DNA from 4 places in the Paenibacillus sp. JCM 18996 genome. Region 3 is predicted to be linked to each of the others. Evidence: riboswitches for the same ligand, from Rfam matches in the RefSeq annotation. Region 3 holds a riboswitch; each other region holds the start of a gene.
The links. A riboswitch is a leader RNA that binds a small molecule or an ion and turns the genes downstream of it on or off. The one in region 3 is predicted to bind cyclic di-AMP.

Region 1: another riboswitch for cyclic di-AMP. It lies ahead of ACZ5N7_RS17730 (LysM peptidoglycan-binding domain-containing protein); the one in region 3 lies ahead of ACZ5N7_RS08230 (CAP domain-containing protein).
Region 2: another riboswitch for cyclic di-AMP. It lies ahead of ACZ5N7_RS01220 (3D domain-containing protein); the one in region 3 lies ahead of ACZ5N7_RS08230 (CAP domain-containing protein).
Region 4: another riboswitch for cyclic di-AMP. It lies ahead of ACZ5N7_RS14090 (C40 family peptidase); the one in region 3 lies ahead of ACZ5N7_RS08230 (CAP domain-containing protein).

Annotation. Positions count from the first base shown of each region.
Region 1 covers NZ_AP043884.1:3,611,454-3,614,901, forward strand. The annotation lists gene ACZ5N7_RS17730 (LysM peptidoglycan-binding domain-containing protein) at 305-1,093, opposite strand; cyclic di-AMP (ydaO/yuaA leader) riboswitch at 1,099-1,258, opposite strand; gene ACZ5N7_RS17735 (phosphotransferase family protein) at 1,388-2,302, opposite strand; gene ACZ5N7_RS17740 (S-layer homology domain-containing protein) at 2,426-3,448, shown strand, end outside.
Region 2 covers NZ_AP043884.1:249,634-253,081, reverse strand. The annotation lists gene ACZ5N7_RS01230 (chromate transporter) at 1-13, shown strand, start outside; gene ACZ5N7_RS01225 (ROK family protein) at 93-1,301, shown strand; gene ACZ5N7_RS01220 (3D domain-containing protein) at 1,386-2,201, opposite strand; cyclic di-AMP (ydaO/yuaA leader) riboswitch at 2,210-2,389, opposite strand; gene ACZ5N7_RS01215 (carbohydrate ABC transporter permease) at 2,810-3,448, shown strand, end outside.
Region 3 covers NZ_AP043884.1:1,639,771-1,643,218, forward strand. The annotation lists gene ACZ5N7_RS08210 (LysR family transcriptional regulator) at 1-74, opposite strand, end outside; gene ACZ5N7_RS08215 (acyl-CoA thioesterase) at 225-779, shown strand; gene ACZ5N7_RS08220 (hypothetical protein) at 907-1,149, opposite strand; gene ACZ5N7_RS08225 (GNAT family N-acetyltransferase) at 1,162-1,596, opposite strand; gene ACZ5N7_RS08230 (CAP domain-containing protein) at 1,741-2,145, opposite strand; gene ACZ5N7_RS08235 (hypothetical protein) at 2,121-2,387, shown strand; cyclic di-AMP (ydaO/yuaA leader) riboswitch at 2,603-2,736, opposite strand; gene ACZ5N7_RS08240 (hypothetical protein) at 2,815-3,063, shown strand; gene ACZ5N7_RS08245 (YcnI family copper-binding membrane protein) at 3,345-3,448, opposite strand, start outside.
Region 4 covers NZ_AP043884.1:2,863,688-2,867,135, reverse strand. The annotation lists gene ACZ5N7_RS14100 (helix-turn-helix transcriptional regulator) at 33-257, opposite strand; gene ACZ5N7_RS14095 (hypothetical protein) at 259-705, opposite strand; gene ACZ5N7_RS14090 (C40 family peptidase) at 1,130-1,564, opposite strand; cyclic di-AMP (ydaO/yuaA leader) riboswitch at 1,606-1,744, opposite strand; gene ACZ5N7_RS14085 (hypothetical protein) at 2,052-2,870, opposite strand; gene ACZ5N7_RS14080 (M1 family metallopeptidase) at 2,883-3,448, opposite strand, start outside.

The DNA of each region.
Region 1 (3,448 bases), 1.9 Mb from region 3:
ACCTATCTTTTGTTCGGCATTAGCTAAACGGTGTAAGAATAATCCAACTCCAGCTGAGCCTGTTCCAAAGTGAGTTGAAATTCTAAATTTGTCTAATTTATCTGCATGCCTCCCATTCCAATTGCAATCGCTCTTTTAAATCGTTTATAATTGGAACTACTTGAAAAATAAACTATAATTTTCCTTATTGCAAGAGAAAATACGGATTTCCTAATAGCTATCCAATCTCGGTATTTGTCTAAATCCTTTCCATCGAAGAAAAAAAGAGCGCGCCGGCCACAAAGCCGGAACACTCTTTTGTTATTTACTGCAGCACATACAGCTGCACGTCCTGGAAACCAAAATTGGCTACCATATCTCTATGACCGGGAATGAAAATATCAATGCGGTTTCCTTTAATCGCGCTTCCCTGATCCGTAGCGTAGGCAACCAGCCCGCCGTCAGGCAAGTTTTTGAAGTTATAGCCGGTAATAAAAACTTTGGATCCCATCGGGATGACGGCAGGATCGACAGCAATGGTTCCCAGCTTCAGCGGGTTGCCATAATAATCGACAGCTCCCCATCCGTTCTCTTCAGGGGAATCCGAATAAGCGGAGGCCGTCATCGACATAATCTTCTTATAAGGCAGGGCTTGTCCGGAAACATTCACGGTATTCGCAGATGCCGAAATGATATTTGCGGACGTTGATGCTTGACTGGCCTGAACAGTGTTCGCCTTAACGGGGGCTGCGGAAGGCAGGGTCAACACTAAGCCGGGGTATAAATTCAGAGGATCGAGTTTCGGATTGGCGGCCATCAGCTCTTTTAAAGGAAGCTTCAGCTTGTTCGCAATAATCCAGTACGTATCTCCCTCCTGAATCGTGTAGCGGACATCGGGAAGGTTCAGGGTTTGCCCTGTCTGCAGGTTCAATGGATCTACTCCCGGATTAGCCTTTTGTATCGACTCCAGCGGAATATTTTTGGCTGTTGCAATTTTCCACATAGTATCGTCGGGCTGAACCTGGTAAGTTGCTGCGAATGCGGGTGTCGCAATGCTTGCGATCGATAGACCTAATGCCAGAGTAAAAAAAGTTTTCCTGGTGAACCGTTTCATGTTGCTCCTCCTTTTAATGGGCCTGCGAGGTTAGTTGTCGGGTTTGGGATGAGGATACATCCCTTCGCTAAAGCGATTCACCCCAAAGACGCGGCTGCGTCATGAAGCTCTCCCCCGCACTTTGGAAACATGGAAATCCTTCCAAAGTTTTGGCATTTTTCGAGATTTATCGTACCATACCTTTCTTTTTTGATGAATATGTAATTATTGGTAAAATGTTTAAGCCTGCGTTTTATTGGGTAATAAGGGGGTTGTTTCAGCCATCAGCTTGCATTGCCGCAGGTATTCAGTCCGTCAGCGCAGCAGCTCGCTTTTTACCATGCCGTAGGCATTGCGGTCGCCTTTCTTGGCGTAGAACCTGAGGCCGTCCAATCCTTTGAAGAGCAGGGCACATCGCAGCCTTTCTTCGAATTTGGGAATCTCGCGCCCCTCGCTCGTCCAAACATCGCGCACCATTTGAGGAATTTGCAGCTGAGGGGTCCATAGATGCTGTGTGGCCAAATCGAACACAAAGTCTCCGTACATGGCCATTTCCCAGTCGACGATGCCGGTCACGGTGCGCCCGTCCGTCAGCATGTTCCCCAAGTGGAAATCTCCGTGCACGAGATAGCGTTCTCCGGGCGAACATTTGGCGAGGTCCATCATGATGGCATACAAGTGCTCGAATACATCCCGCTCCAGGAAACTATGCTCAAACAGCGAATACCAACCTTCCCAAAAACCGGATTGCTCTTTCAGAAAAAAAGACTCGAGAAATTCCAGCCAGCTGCCATAAACTCCGTCTCCCGAGGGCTGGATCCACCCGTAACCTTTGGACTTGCCCAGGGAGACCCGGTTGATTGCAGAGAATTGTTTTACCAGGTCGGGCAGAATCTCCTTCACTTCATTTTGCGGGCAGCTGACGATCGACCGTCCAGGAGCTTTTTCCGCAATGGAAAAGTATAATTCGCCCGCCCTGCCGACCTCCAGCACCTTCGGAACCGGTATGCCCTGTGATGAGAACGTTTCATGTATATACCGCTCTTTCTCAAAGCCTTCCCCGCTGCCGTTAAAATGGATGACGAATTCCTTGTCTTGATGGCTGTAGCTGAAAACTTTGCTCAATTCCCCTCCTTCGATCGGATGGAGACGGGAAACCGGCCCGTTCAAAAGCTTTTGCAAAAAAGCTTCCGCCGTGCTGATATTCATTTCCGGTTTAAACGTACTCATCCTCCATCAGCCTCCCGCTCTTGTCCTAAGGACGTTTTTTTGGTCGATATTACCATGGGTTTATTCGTTAATTATGGATTATAATTGGTATCGGTTAAAAATGTGGCAGGGAAAGGAACTGGAATGAAAAAAATCTCCATCATTTTGTGTGTCGTCATTAATGCGTTCATCTGGTCAAATGTAATTGCGTCTGCTGCGGATTTTACGGACATACCGGGAACAAGTCCTTATCTTCCCTATATTGAAGAGTTAAAGAAGCTGGGGATCGCGGACGGCATTGCTGACGGGTTATTCGGTCCCGAACAGGCCATGAGCCGGGCGCAGTTTGCCAAATTTGCGGCGGGTGCTTTTCGGTTGAACGACAATGGGGGCCGGGTTCCGTTTACGGATATCGGGGGCCATTGGGGCTCTGTGTATATACGTGCCGCTTATGAAGCGGGTATCGTGGACGGTGCAACGGAAACGGCATTTTTGCCGGATCAACCCGTCACCAGGCAGGAGGCCGCCGCCATGGTCTGGAGATATGCCCGTAAACAAGGGCTGTATCCCGACACAAGCTCGAGCTTTAAGGAAAAGCCCGACACCTGGGCGCTGGAAGCGGTCAGCAGCGTGATTTCCCATAAATGGTACGGAGCGGACGTTAAGATGGCTTCCGGCGTATGGTCCTACCGTCCCAAGGAACCGATGAGCCGTCAAGAAATGGCTGCGCTGCTTGATTTGGCGATGAAGGAGATGCCAGGGTATGTGAAGACATACCTCACTCAAGAGAAACCGATGTATAAAGCCACTTATTTATGGAATACCGGCCAGCTTCTGAATAATAAAGCCGAAGTGTTTCAGTTTCTTCATAAAAACGGCGTCAATCTCGTTTACCTGCAGATGGATCCGGATGTTGCCCCGCAGGATTACGGCAGCTTTATCGAGGAAGCCGGCACGCTTGGCATGGAAGTCCACGCTTTGGGCGGAGCGCCCGACTGGATTTTGCCGGAGAACCGGAATAAAATGGACAAGCTTGTCGACTGGGTTAAAACCTATAATGCAGGCGCTGCGGTCAACCGGCAGCTTAAAGGAATCTGTCTGGACGTAGAGCCGTACATTTTGCCTGTGTGGCAGCAGGACACAGACAGGATGCTGGGCTTATGGAGA
Region 2 (3,448 bases), 1.4 Mb from region 3:
CATCTATGGTTAATCGCCCGCCGCTCATGTATAATAAACCCTTGTAGCCAGCTCTTTTTGTGACAAGAGAGCTCGATGACGGGGGTTTTTTTATGGATAAGCTTTTGCCGCAGAACCGGCTGCCAAACCGGAAAAGCAAAGAAGTATACGAATTGATCCGCAAACAGGATATTATGTCGAAGATAGATCTTCTGGAGCAAAGTTCGATGACGGGCAGCACGCTCACCCGAACGCTGGAGGAAATGACCGCTCAGGGCTTGCTTGTGGAAGCAGGGCTGGGAGAATCCACCGGAGGGAGAAGGCCCATCCTGTACCGGACGAATCCCCTGTATGCTTATGTGGTCGGCATCGAAATTTCCAGGCTTAGCTCCAAACTCATCCTTTGCGATCTGCATATGAACAAGCTGGAAACGAAACGGTGGCTGATGACGGAAAAAATGACGCCAGATGCACTGCTGACCGAACTGGTCTCTTCCATGGAATCCATGCTGTCCGGGCATGCCATCGAAGCCTCGGCGATACTGGGCATCGGAATCGGCGCCGTAGGACCTTTGGATTTTGCCGCCGGGATGATCTTGAGCCCGCTGCATTTTCCCGCTCCGGGCTGGAGCAACGTGCCTATAGTGCAGCTTCTGGAGGACCGGCTAAACATCCCCGTCTTTCTGGATAATGGAGCGAACACGGCGATCATAGGCGAATATTGGGCGGACCGCCGGCGGGATTACCGCCACCTGCTGTACATCCATCTCGGGGTCGGCCTTCGTTCTTCGATGACCGCGGGCGGAAAGGTGGTTTACGGGGCGGTGGATATGGAGGGCTCGATCGGCCAAATGATTATTCAAACCGACGGACCCCGGCTGAACGCATCCGGAAATTACGGATCCCTGGAATCCTTCGCGTCCGTCCACGCTTTGGAGCAGGCGGCTGTTTCCAGGCTTAAGCAAGGGCGTGAAAGCGCGCTGCGCAGCATCACGGGCGCCCCGGAGAAAATCACATTCACCGATTTGACCGCGGCTTTAAAGCAGAACGACCCCTTGACGGTCGAATTGTTCACACAGTCCGCAGCATACTTCGGCATCGGGCTGGCCAACCTCCTTAACATTCTTCATCCCGAGAAAGTCATCCTGGGCGGCCCGCTTATTAATGCGCACCCTTTGTTCTTCCGGGTTTCCACCAAAGTGGCCATCCAGAACACGTATTATTATCCGATTTATCAGGTTGTTTTCAGCCAGGGCCGTCTTGGAGAAGAAGCTCTGGTGACGGGTGCGGCGGTAATGGTAATCAATAAGCTGACGGAATAAAAATGTGAGAGTCCCCGCTTTGACGTCAAAACGAAAAAGGCCCGTACTCATAAAGTGCAGGGACCTTTTCCATATCTATCTCTATTATAGTACATATATTTTGACGTTCTGAATGCCGAACGAGGAAATTTGATCATTCGATCCGGGCAGGAATATATCGATACGGTTCCCTTTAATGGCTCCCCCGGTATCCGTAGCTTTAAAGGTCATACCTTTTACCGGCAGCCCATTGTGGTTATAACCGGTTACGTACACCGTGGAACCCAGCGGAATCACTCGGGGGTCGACAGCGATCGTTCCGAGCTCAAGTTTATTTCCCATGGCATCCATACCGGCATACCCTCCGTTTTCTTCCGCAGAACCGGAATAGGCTGTGGCTTTAGCCTCGATCTCTTTTTTAAAATTGGCAGGCGCGTCGGCTTTAGCCTTGACCGGGACTGCTTTAGTGGCATCAGATTGAGCAACGGCTGCTTTGTTGGCATCAGGTTCAGCCGGAGCAGACACTGTCTTTTCATTGACTGGCGCGGGTGCCGGTGCAGCGGCAACTACCACGGGTTGGGGTGCGACAGCCACGGGCGCAGCGGCGGGCTTGAGGTTGGCGAGCAGCGGGGCTGACACATCAGCCGGTGCCTTCTCCGACGCGTCAACGGCTGCAGCAGCCGGGGCGCCAGTAGCTGCCGCTTCAGCATTGGGCTTTACAAAACGTTCCACCTGCTTTGGTCCGAAAATCGGCCACTCCACAGTAAAATTCACAGCCTGCGCTTTCGTTTTTACTGCAGCGGTTTCTGCCTGTAGAGGCAGCGGAGTTTTCGCCGCAAAAGAAATAGGACCGCTTACGCCAAGAAGCCCCACGGCAATCCCCATTACAGGCATTGTTTTTTTCAAAGAAAAAAGGTTCATCTGGTATCGTCTCCTTTTCTATTCGCCTACGAGGTTAGTTGACGGGTTCGGGCCCAAGGATACAGCCCTAACGAAAAAAGCTCGATTCACCCCTGCAGCGCAAGTTACAAAAGAACAGCGCCTCGATATATCGTCCCCCGCACTTCAATTGAAATATAACGTCCCTGAAGTCTCGGCTCCTACCAAACTACCATACTGAAACATCTATAGAAACACCCAAAAACTGCAAATAAGCACAGCGAAATTAACGTTAAAAAAAATTCATATCCCTGCAAACGGGTTAACTGTGGGGCGCCACAATGTTTACACTGCGTAAACAATTCAAATAAACGAGGAATTTTTTAATGTTTCTTTCTCCCCATTCTCATCATACTTTAATATAAAATTAACTTGACAATGCCATTTCACTGCGCTTTTATGTACAAAAAAAAGCCTGCGGATTACACTTCCACTCTGATTTTGCAGGCTGTTAAACCACATATGCGCTATACCACAATATCTCTCGACATAAATCGACAACTGTTAACAATTATTTTACATCCCGCTAACTTGCGAAAAACATTCCTTCTCTATAATGAGACAAGTCAATTAAAGAAGGAGGTCAGCCTATGGGCATGGCAAAAAATAATATAGATATATCACAACCAGCCCGGATTGCTTCACCAAAAACCCAGTCCCGCCGGCTAGCCGTATGGAAAGAAACCGGCCTCGCCTACTTGTTCCTTGCTCCTTCTCTGGTTTTATTCAGCATCTTTCTATTCTATCCGCTGCTGAGAACCGTGTATCTTAGCCTGCATATTACGGATCCAAGGGGTAGAGTCGCGGCCTTTGTGGGAACGGACAATTTCAAGGAGTTGCTAGTTTCCGATAAATTTTGGACAAGTCTGCAAGTCACGGGTTTGTTTGCGTTATTCACAATCCCGCTCGGCATCGTGGCCTCGCTGTTATTGGCCTGGTTAACAGTAAACCGGCTGCGCGGCATAAAGGTGTTTCAATTTTTCTTTGCCCTCCCAATGGCCATTTCGGCCGGTACCGGCGCCGTAATCTGGATGGCGCTGTTCCATCCGACCGTAGGGATACTCAATTATTTTGTGCAATCGATCGGGCTCCATCCTGTTTCTTGGCTTGCCGACCCCGCATGGGCGCTGATTTCTGTCTCCATAATGACGATATGGATGAACCTGGGCTTCAATTATCTTGTACTGCTCAGCGGAATGCAGGGAATTTCCCAGGAAATTTACGAGAGC
Region 3 (3,448 bases):
AGGCTTTCGGCGGCTTTTGTGAAACTGCGGTGTTCGGCTACTGCTATAAAATAGGTTAAATGGCGGATATCCATCAATTGACTCCTGTTCTTTACGATATGTTTGGCTGTCCGACGACCTATAGATAAAATGAATAAAAAGCATTCGAATTATGTACTTTACCTGTCCATTTTGTTCCTGTACACTTAAACGAAGTAAATATTATATAGGTAAGGTGAAATCGAATGAGCAATCCTCAAGATACTTTGCCCGCCAAACCGGCGAGAGCGTCTTTTACAATAAAAGCCTCCATTGTCCTGCCTCCGGACACGAATCATCACGGCACGATTTTTGGGGGCAAGCTGATGGCCTATATTGACGATGTGGCCACAATAGCGGCCACCCGGCATGCGCGGCGCCCCGTGGTCACAGCGTCCACGGATTCAGTGGATTTCCTCCATCCGGTGAAAAAGGGAGACGCAGTGTGCCTGTCCGCTTTTGTCACCTGGACCCACAAAACCTCGATGGAAGTGTTCGTCCGGGTTGTGACCGAGGACCTGCTGACGGGTGAACGCAAGGTGTGCGCCACTTCCTTTCTCACCTTCGTCGCACTGGGCGAAGATGACCGTCCAACGGAAGTACCCGCTATCATTCCGGAAACGGATGAAGAAAAGCAGCTGTTCGAGACCGCACCGGTCCGTAAGGAAGCACGGAAAATCAGACGCAAGGAAAGCAAATCCTTCGCGGATATTTTCGGCCCCGATTATCATCTTGCAAACCCGCATTTGCTGCTGCCTTAAGCCGTTTGCCCAAATTATTTGATCCGACGGCTGCGTGCCGCTCCATATAGTGGAGGAAGGTAACATCAAGTGAAAGCACAATTAAATACTGTACACAGGAAAGCGAAAGTCAGCCGAATCTGACGCATCAAGAAGCGTCCGCCGCAAGGTAGCTTGACGTCAAGCTTGAAGCTTGTGCCTGGGCAAGCAGCTCCAGCTGAACCGGCAAGACCGCTTCCGCTGCGCTACATTTCCCCCGCCGCTGCTGAAGCAAATCAGTCCCGTACACAAAGAAACCGTGCCTATGAGAGCGCCTGGTCAGTCGAATGGTAGGAATACCCGCAAAAACGAGCCCCGTTAACCTTGAGTTAGCGGTTTTTTTGTTTTTCATCCACCTTCGATGCTAGTTGTCTTCATGGCTGGCCCAATCTAATTCGCAGCGGTATCTCTCTACGCCCGGGTATCGTTCTCCCAAACTGATGACGCGAAAGCCGACATTTCTGTAAAAATCTACCCCATAGTCATCCGTCTCAGCCGAAATGGTCTCAGGCCGCTTTAATTTGGCTAATTCCTTGATCAGCAAAGCCCCATACCCTTTTCTCCGGAATTCCGGGAAAATGGACAAATGTCTGATCTCCAGTTCACCGCCGCCAAGCTTTCTGCACCCTACCATGCCAACCAGCCTGTCCACGGTTTCCAACCCATATAATTCAACCTCCGGGCCGTACCTGTACTCCTCTAACGCTTTATCCACCTTTTCAGGTTCATCAAACATGGAATATTCAAGCAGCTCTCTCACATCTGTTTCGTCTATTCTGTCCTTTAAATTGATAAGCATCCCATCACTCCATAAAAACAAACTGTTTCCCAACAGTATACCTTATGGAAAGCCAATTCGCCTAACTTCGGGTTATCCTGTTATGCTGCCACAAAAAAAGGCTGCTTCGGCAGTTATGCCGGAAGCAGCCTTTTTGTTATGATCCTAGCCTATGAATTCCTGGACCCATTCTCCGTTATATTCAGCGACACCGATTTTGGTAAAGCTGCTGTTTAGAATGTTGGCTCTGTGACCTGCGCTGTTCATCCAATCGTTCATCACTTGCTGCGGGCTGGTTTGGCCTTTAGCTATGTTTTCTCCTGCGGTGTTGAAGGAGATGCCGAAGCTCTTCATCATGTCAAACGGGGATCCGTAAGTTGGAGAATTGTGGTCAAAATAGTTGTTTTTGTACATATCTTGGGCTTTGGCCATTGCAACTTTGGACAAGTTCGTGTCCATGCTCAATGCTTTCAAGCCGGCTTTGGCTCTTTCCTGGTTGACGAGCTGCAGCACTTGCTTCTCAAATTCGGATGCGCTGCTGTTCTGTGCGGCCGGGGCTGGCTTCTGCACAGGCTGAGGCGCTGGCTTCTGCACAGGCTTTTGCTGCGGAACCGGGGCTGGCTTCGGAGCAGGAGCTGGCTGCGGAGCAGGAGTTGGCTGCGGAGCAGGGGCTGGCTTCGGAGCAGGAGCTGGCTGCGGAGCAGGAGTTGGCTGCGGAGCAGGAGTTGGCTGCGGAGCAGGAGTTGGCTGCGGTTGAGGTTGTGGTGCAGGTGTCGGAGCGGGTAGATTTACTTGTCCAGGGAACCCGGTAAATACATCCTTGAAGATTTGCTCCCAGTTATTTCCTTGCAGCTGTGTCCAGGTATAACCGTCAAACGCAAAAGCTTGTACATTGTAGCTTATGCGGTGAACAGGGGCTTCCTGGGTTGTATCGGCGGTTGCCGCGAAAGCGGTTCCTGCGCTCAATAGCGGCCCCAATACCAAGGCCCCCGTCATAATCATTTTACCAAACTGTTTCTTCATTCGATGTTTCTCCCTTCTTAGCCTGCGAGGTTAGCTGACGGATTCGGTTGAGAGTTTCCCCTGCCTTCACGAGAAAGGCTTCACCCCTTAACTTGGATCCCCCGCGCTCTCTATTAAGAGCTTCGGCTGTTTGTTGTTCGAGTACTATTCTGATAGATTCCCAGAGGAATTACAATGAGAATGTTCTAATGTAATTCTCATAGAGTTCTGAAAGCCTTGATGGGCCAGCATTCTTTTGAAACATGGAAAGTTATGGATAGAGCGTTCATTGAAAAAAAAAAAGAAACCGAAAGTCTCCCTGCCAGAGAGAAGATCCGGTCTCTTTTTCACTCAAATCGTTTTGATAGGACTGTCAGGCGGGATAATCCATCTGTTGCTTACCGCAATTACGAAAAGGACGATGGCTGCAACGGTGCAGAGCAGCATCAGCCAGCCTCTGCTTCTTTTGTGCTGAAAAAAGCATAGAACTGCATAGCTGAAAAGTGACCCCAAAATAATCAAACAAAATAGAATAACGATGATCGATGACATAGACGGATCCTTTCTACCTGAGTCTGCTCCTATTACAGTACCACAGGAGCGTTGATAGACTCAATCCCTATCTGGTAAGAAAAACCCGGCGGGAGATCACCAACCTGGGGGAGGAACACAGCTCACCGCGGAAAAAAAACACTCCTTACGGCTCTATGAGCCTGTTCAAAAAGAGCTTTTTGAACAGACCCACTATGCCGAAGGAGCGCTGATAATCAGGCTTTCTTTTTCATCATGTTCATGATCAGGGAAAGGATCGCTATTGCTAAAGCGGCGACGGACAAGTACAGCGGCAGCGAGGAGGAACCGGCTGGCCCTG
Region 4 (3,448 bases), 1.2 Mb from region 3:
TTGCTTTTCTCCTCCAATGAACATCCTTATTGTTACTCCTTTGTGTCATCCCCGTAAAAGAATACCTCTTCCAAAGGCAAGTCGAAGGCGTGAGCAATGCGAAAAGCCAGTTCCAGAGACGGGGAGTAGTTACCCTTTTCCAAGGATACGATCGTCTGTCTTGTTACGCCCACCTTGTCAGCCAATTGCTGCTGGGTCATTTCATCATGATTAAACCGTAATTTTCGGATGTGATTGCCGACAAGATTTTTTCCCATCTTAGACTCCTTTCCGATAGTGATAAAGTTTCGTAATGGATCCGGTTACATCGGCAATGAATCCGGATAAGATCAGGATCAAGAACATCACTTGTGACGGCTTATCAATGACCAACGATCCCATAGCCAGAAGAAAGCCGAGGATAAATACGGCAAAAGAATTTCGATTCGACTTCAAACCGATGAGCTTATCCAGTTCATCCTCGAATGCGGGTTCCTTCTCTCCGGTCGCCATTCTTAAGAAGATGTTGAAAATAATGCTGATGATAATATGCGCAACAATCGAAACCAGCATTAAGACGAGAACAAATGATCCCCAATAGTGAAAGGTTTCCGAAAGTTCCGGGCTACCGTCGGGATATCGTGGGTACATGTACAAGCAGTACGATCCAAAAATGAGTATGGTGCTGATCAATGATATGATGCTCTTCTTTTCTTGATAGGTCATGCTTTAATCCCCTTGTCAGATATTTTTTACTAAATGTAAAATTATATATACATAATGTAATTTAAGTTTTTTATTATGTCAAGTATAGTTTACATTGCATTGGTACATAAAATAAATAAGGCTGCCGATCTATGAACTAATACAAAATCGGTAGCCTATTCCGCTAAGATTTATTCTTAACGGGTACGATACTCAATTTGTCATAACTCGCAAACAACCATTCAACAGATATCGTTCGTATTGGTCCTCATGGAGATCTCTGCAAATAAGCCCCGCTAGCATGCGCACAACAGCTGCAAAAAACTTCCCCCTAACCTGTTTCAACCGCCGCCCCCAAGGGTAAATAACCATAACAAAAAAAACCTGCGCAGCTTGTCCACAGACTTAGCCGAGCGGGGCAGTAATTTTGCTTATCATCGTTCAATTAGTTTTCGTCCGTCATCATCTGGTCGTAGAGATCGTCCCAAACCACACGCCGCGCAGACACATAACGATTGGCGTAGTAAGAGCTGTCCAAGCTTGAGATGGTCACGCCACCCTTCGTAGCCGAGTGGGCGAATTTGCCGTTGCCTACATACACTCCTACATGGGAAACTCCTACACCGTCTGTATTGAAAAAGACGAGGTCTCCGGGTCTTACGTTACTTTTGGAGATCCACTGTCCTTCGCCATTCTGACCTTTGGAGCTGTGAGGCAGATCAACACCGAACTTGTTGAATAAGTAAGAGGTAAATCCCGAGCAGTCAAATCCTCTTGTCGAGGTTCCCGCATATTTGTAGGGAGTGCCTACCAGCGAATTCACCGCTTTGCTGAGCAGACTTTCTGCGGATGCGGAACCGGCAAAAACCGACACGGACATAACAACACCTGCTGCCAGAGCAAAAGCCTTTTTTAACACGAAAAAACTCCTTCCACATGCCTACGAAGTTAGCTTGAGGGTTCGGTTGAAGGTTCCCTATGATCACTCTGAAGCGAGATCAATTCACCCAAGACAATGGTTCCCCCGTTTTCCGTCACGGAAATTCGACAAATAGTGTGTTTTTTTTTATTTGCAGGTCTAAACTTTCGATAAAGAAACTGGTTTTCCTCCCTTTGTCACATAATGTTCACATTTTAAAATAATAAAAATCGATATAAAACGTCAAAAAGCCCCTTCCGCAGAAGAGGTTTTTAATGTTATAAGGCTGTTACTCCAGATACACAAGACAAAGTCAAATCTGCGAAAGTGTGGCTCGGTAATGCAGCACTGGTTTGACTGCTGATTGAAACTGCCGTTATTCAAACTGCTGTTCACACGTCTGTCCACGCGTCAGCCCAACTGTTCACGCGTCTGTCCACACGTCTGTTCACACATCGATACGCTGAGTCCAATACCTGATCTGCGAGGCGATCGCCCATATTTTGCCGAACATGTGCACATACCGGTAGGCCTGGAACAGGATAAGAGCGGCGAGCCCGGCCCAGAATAGGGAAGCGGACACAACCAAAAGAGTGAGCGTGCCCGTGATCGATAGAGTGACCAGTCCGAGGAGCATAATCGGCAGGCTGTAGCGGAACAGGAAGAGCAGGGAATACAGCGGCTTTTTACCCATCGCCTTCCCTAACTGCAGGTAAAGGAACACGAGATAGAGCAGCCCGCCATAGAGCAGATAGCCGCCTAAATAGGGGGAAATCCCCGCCAGCAGAGCGGAATTGCTCTCGCTTTTTGTGTAAATCCTGTACAGCTTCGGAAGCAGGAAATACAAAGGGCCGAGAAGAAGCGCCATTTGCAACAGATAATAGCCGAGGAAGCTGAGGCCCAACGTCCGTATGCCTCTCACAAACCGGTAGCCGGAATTCATTTCCGGGTGGGCCAGGGAATAGTAGATGCCCGCGTTCAACAAGGAATGAATAGCCATCCGCATAAGAAGCAGGACCAATAACAGCCATAGGTAGGAATGGGTCAAGTCGGTCTTCATCAGCCGGAACTGGCTTTCGGCCATAACCAACTGCAGCGATTCTCTCGGCAGCAGGTTTCCGGGATACCGGTGCATAAGCGGCACCACAATTCCCTGTACGATCCGGTAGAGGAACAGCCCCCACACCAGCTGGTAGATAAAAAGGGTGATCACCGCAAACGGCTGCCTCAATGTCGTTCTCCATCCTTCTTTCATAGCGCTCCACATCGTTTTTCCACCTCACCAGGCGACCCAGCCGAACAGGGTCTCAATGATTTTTTCCGTGCCGAGACTTAACCGGATGTTCCATTTCGGGTCGATGCGCGTCTTCATGAAGTTGTTGATGCGTTTATTCTCCAGGATCATCGAGTGCCGGGGATCAATAGACACCCAATCGACAGGGGTTGTATTGGTGATTTTGAATTGGATTTCGGCATCCCTGCCATCCCAGGCTTTTTCCATCATGCTGCCGTCCCTGAAGTGAAATTCGATCGGAACCGAGGAATACTGCCCCCCGAGCCGGCGGACCGTGACTGTGCTTTCATAGCTGCCCGAAGTGTCGGATTTTTTGAAAGAGATGCGGTCCACCGCATAATCGGACATCATGCCGCCGTACACATACTGCTCGAAGAAGGGCTGCCAATCCATTTTGGTAACTTCCTCAAGCACTTTTTGAAAATCCTTCGTCGAAGGATGGCGGAATTTATACCGGTCCACATAGGTGCGCAGCACTTTCTCCATGCCGGACTTGCCTAACTGCTGCTCAATGGACAAAAGTACCAGCTTGCCCCTTGTATACACATTCT